2 regions of the Pseudomonas sp. GW821-FHT09A09 genome follow, and region 1 is predicted to be linked to the other one. Evidence: predicted binding sites of a transcription regulator. Region 1 holds the regulator's gene; the other holds the start of a gene.
What was found. The regulator FliA, encoded in region 1, starts transcription of late flagellar genes. The targets are predictions, from matches to a motif close to CTAAAGTTTNNNNNNNNNNNGCCGNTAA.

Region 1 (2,189 bases):
GCCGTTGTGAGCTGCGCGATGTGCTGCTCCAGGGCCCCGGTGGCATTCGGATCGTGCCGGCCGCCTCGGGCACCCAGAGCATGGTGCACCTGAGCCCGGCGCAGCATGCCGGCCTGATCCAGGCCTTCAGTGATATCGGCGACAACCTCGACGTGCTGGTGATCGACACCGCCGCCGGGATCGGCGAGTCCGTGGTCAGCTTCGTGCGCGCGGCGCAAGAAGTGCTGCTGGTGGTCTGCGATGAACCCACCTCGATCACCGACGCCTACGCCCTGATCAAACTGCTTAACCGTGACTACGGCATGAACCGCTTCCGCGTGCTGGCCAACATGGCCCAAAGCCCGCAGGAGGGGCGAAACCTGTTCGCCAAGTTGACCAAGGTCACGGATCGCTTCCTCGATGTCGCCTTACAATACGTCGGCGCAGTTCCTTATGACGAGTGTGTGCGCAAGGCCGTGCAAAAGCAGCGTGCGGTCTATGAAGCGTTCCCTCGTTCGAAGTGCGCACTGGCGTTCAAGGCCATTGCCCAGAAGGTCGATACCTGGCCGTTGCCCGCCAACCCGCGGGGGCATCTGGAGTTTTTCGTCGAGCGATTGGTGCATCAGACGAGCGCAGGACCCGTGCTATGACAGCGACTGGCTACAACGCGTACAAGAAGTCTGCCCGTGACAGCCAGGGCGAGTTGATCGAGCGCTACGCGCCGTTGGTCAAGCGTATCGCCTATCACCTGCTGGCACGCCTGCCGGCCAGCGTCCAGGTCGAAGACCTGATCCAGGCCGGCATGATCGGCCTGCTCGAAGTGTCGACCAAATACGACGCGAGCAAGGGTGCAAGTTTTGAGACGTATGCGGGTATCCGTATCCGTGGCGCGATGCTCGACGAAGTGCGCAAAGGCGATTGGGCACCGCGTTCGGTGCACCGCAATACGCGCATGGTCAGTGATGCAATTCGCGCAATTGAAGCAAAAACCGGTCGTGACGCTAAAGATCATGAAGTTGCGGCCGAACTCCAATTGAGTCTCGATGATTACTACGGGATTTTGAACGATACCTTGGGCAGCCGCCTGTTCAGTTTCGACGACCTGTTGCAGGACGGCGAACACGAAGGGCTGCACGAGGACGGCGCGAGTGCACATCTCGAGCCGTCGCGTGACCTGGAAGATGAACGCTTCCAGGGCGCGTTGGCGGACGCGATCGCCAATTTGCCGGAGCGTGAGCGACTGGTGTTGGCGCTGTACTACGACGAAGAGCTGAACCTCAAGGAAATCGGTGAGGTCCTGGGGGTCAGCGAGTCGCGTGTCAGCCAGCTGCATAGCCAGTGCGCAGCCCGCTTGCGGGGGCGATTGGGAGAGTGGCGAGCGCGCTGACAGGCAGTGTGGGGACACTGCAGACGCTACCGTGAAAGCCCACGCTTTCGCGGGTTCGTACCGTGGTGCCCTGGGCAGTCCTTTTTGTGTAACGCCTGTTGATTGAAATGGCGCGTCCAGGTGCTGGGCGCGTTTAAGACTGCTTGGAGGTCGAATTGGACAAGAACATGAAAATCCTCATCGTTGATGACTTCTCAACGATGCGGCGGATCATAAAAAACCTGTTGCGTGATCTTGGGTTCACAAACACGGTCGAGGCGGATGACGGCATTACGGCGATTCCGATCCTCAACAGCGGGAGCATCGACTTTCTGGTAACCGACTGGAACATGCCGGGCATGACCGGTATCGATTTGCTGCGCCACGTGCGTGCTGATGAAAAACTGCGCAGCCTGCCTGTGCTGATGGTGACCGCCGAAGCCAAGCGTGAGCAGATCATCGAAGCCGCCCAAGCCGGGGTAAACGGTTACGTGGTCAAGCCATTCACTGCGCTGGCCTTGAAAGAGAAGATCGAGAAAATCTTCGAACGCATCGGTCATTGATGCTGCCACGGGGGAGCTATGGAGCATAAAGAAACGTCACAGGGAGACTTCGAGTCGACCCTGAAAAAGCATGCTCACCAGTTGGTCGACAGCCTTGAAAAAGGCCAGTTTGGCGACGCGGTGCAGTTAATCCATGAGCTCAACCAGACCCGTGACCGCGGCCTGTACCAGGAAGTGGGCAAGCTCACGCGCGAGCTGCACAGTGCGATCGTCAATTTCCAGATTGACCCGCACATGCCCCAGGCCGAAGAGATTTCGCAAATCACCGATGCCACCGAACG
Region 2 (2,189 bases), on a different contig from region 1:
AGTCAGCTCGCCAAACGGCAGGCTGGCAGGGGCGGTCCAGTCTTCACGAACCAGGGTGATGCGGTCGGTGTTCGCCGGCAAGCCGTAGAAACGCGGGCCGTTGAGGCTGGCGAATGCTTCGAGCTTGTCCAGCGCATTACGTTGTTCGAACGCTTCGGCGTACAGCTCGATGGCAGCAAATGCCGTGTAGCAACCGGCACAACCGCACGCGGCTTCTTTGGCATGCTGGGCATGAGGCGCGGAGTCGGTGCCGAGGAAGAACTTCGGATTACCGCTGGTCGCGGCGTCCAGCAGCGCCACCTGATGGGTGTTGCGCTTGAGGATCGGCAGGCAATAGAAGTGCGGCCGAATCCCGCCCACCAGCATGTGGTTGCGGTTGTACAGCAAGTGGTGCGCGGTGATGGTTGCGCCAACGTTGGCCGAGGCCTCGGTGACAAACTGCACGGCATCGGCGGTGGTGATGTGCTCGAACACCACCTTCAGGGTCGGAAACAGCTCGACCACACGGCGCATGTGCTCATCGATGAAGATTTTTTCACGATCGAACACGTCGACGTCGCCACGGGTGACTTCACCGTGGATCAACAGCGGCATGCCAACTTCGGCCATGGCTTCGATCGCCGGCAGGATCTTGTCGATACTGGTCACGCCGGAGTCGGAGTTGGTGGTCGCGCCTGCCGGATACAGCTTGGCGGCGTGCACGAAACCGCTGGCTTTGGCTTCACGAATCTCTTCGGGCTGGGTGCGGTCGGTGAGGTAGAGCACCATCAACGGTTCGAAGCGGCTGCCGGCCGGTCGTGCAGCGAGGATTCGCTGGCGATAGGCATCGGCTTGCTCGGCGTTACGCACCGGAGGTACCAGGTTAGGCATGATGATGGCGCGGCCAAACGTGCGCGCTACATCGGCCACGGTGTGGGGTAACGCAGCACCATCGCGAAGATGAATATGCCAGTCGTCGGGACGCAGCAGGGTCAGGCGGTCGGACATTGGGGATTCCAGGCGGGTCAATCTGGTGGGAATGCTACCGGAAAAGACTCTATCAGGCACTCGCTATCAAGTTTTGCGGGATGCATCCGATAGCCTTTTGTATGCCTTATCGATGTATGACGCTTTGAAGTGTTGTAGAAACCAGTGGAGCCTCCCGTGCGCCAGCATTATCTAGCCCTGCTCAGTGTGTTCGCCAGCCTGCCTGCGATGGCCCTCACGTTCCAGACACGTCTGGAGAATATTGAGTGGAAGGTGGAAGGCGACCAGTTCGAGTGCCGCCTGACCCAGCCGATCACGGATTTCGGTTCGGGTGAGTTCGTGCGCCGGGCCGGTGAGCAGGCGACGTTCCGCCTGAAAGCCTATAACGGCTCGCTGGGCGCAGGTTCCGCGACACTCTTGGCCGCTGCGGCGCCCTGGCAGCCGGGGCGCGGTGATATCAACCTTGGCGCCGTACGTGCAGGTAGTGGCGATGTGCTGTTCAACAGCTCCCAGGCCCAGGCCGGGCGACTGTTCACCGGTTTGCTTGAAGGGCGCAGCCCGACGGTCCGACATTACGGGCGCGAAGGGGGGTACTCGGAAATTCGCCTGTTGCCGGTGAAATTCAGCAAGGCCTACAACGACTACCAGTTGTGCACCACCAAGCTGTTGCCGATGAATTACGACCAGGTCAAGCAGACCGAAGTCGGATTCCCCGGGGGTGGCATCGAACTGGACGCGGCCGCCAAGAAGAAGCTGGATGTGATACTCGCGTTCATGAAAGCCGACCCCACGGTCAACCATATCGAATTGAATGGCCATTCGGACAACAGCGGCAACCGTTTGACCAACCGGGATGTCTCGCGCCGTCGCGGCCTGGCAGTAATGGATTACCTGAAGGCCAACGGTATCCAGGAATCGCAGATCACCTTGCGCTTTCATGGCGAAAGCTACCCATTGGCGCCCAATACCAACGCGGCAAACCGGGCCCGCAATCGCCGCGTCAACATTCAGCTTGAGCGTGTGGCAGCCCCCGAGAAACCGGCGCCCACGGCCACCGGCCCGAGCAACCCCGCGCACACGTCGTAAGGTGCGACCATCGGTCGCCCGCTCGACATAATCTGTCGCTTTATCTTCATTTGCTGTCGCGCCTCTGTAAATTCACGGTTTTGGTCGGTAGAATCGACGCCTTTCCGTACAACCCCGTGGAGTGATGGCATGGCCGA

Region 2: a site for FliA is predicted at 1,053-1,080, ahead of AC07OV_RS04680 (flagellar protein MotY). Genes of this name have one in related genera too.

The regions. Positions count from the first base shown of each region.
Region 1 covers NZ_JBWKPU010000035.1:11,339-13,527, forward strand. The annotation lists gene fleN (flagellar synthesis regulator FleN) at 1-629, shown strand, start outside; gene fliA (RNA polymerase sigma factor FliA) at 626-1,366, shown strand; gene AC07OV_RS24650 (chemotaxis response regulator CheY) at 1,534-1,908, shown strand; gene AC07OV_RS24655 (protein phosphatase CheZ) at 1,927-2,189, shown strand, end outside.
Region 2 covers NZ_JBWKPU010000004.1:79,155-81,343, forward strand. The annotation lists gene pyrC (dihydroorotase) at 1-987, opposite strand, end outside; gene AC07OV_RS04680 (flagellar protein MotY) at 1,144-2,052, shown strand; gene AC07OV_RS04685 (argininosuccinate synthase) at 2,182-2,189, shown strand, end outside.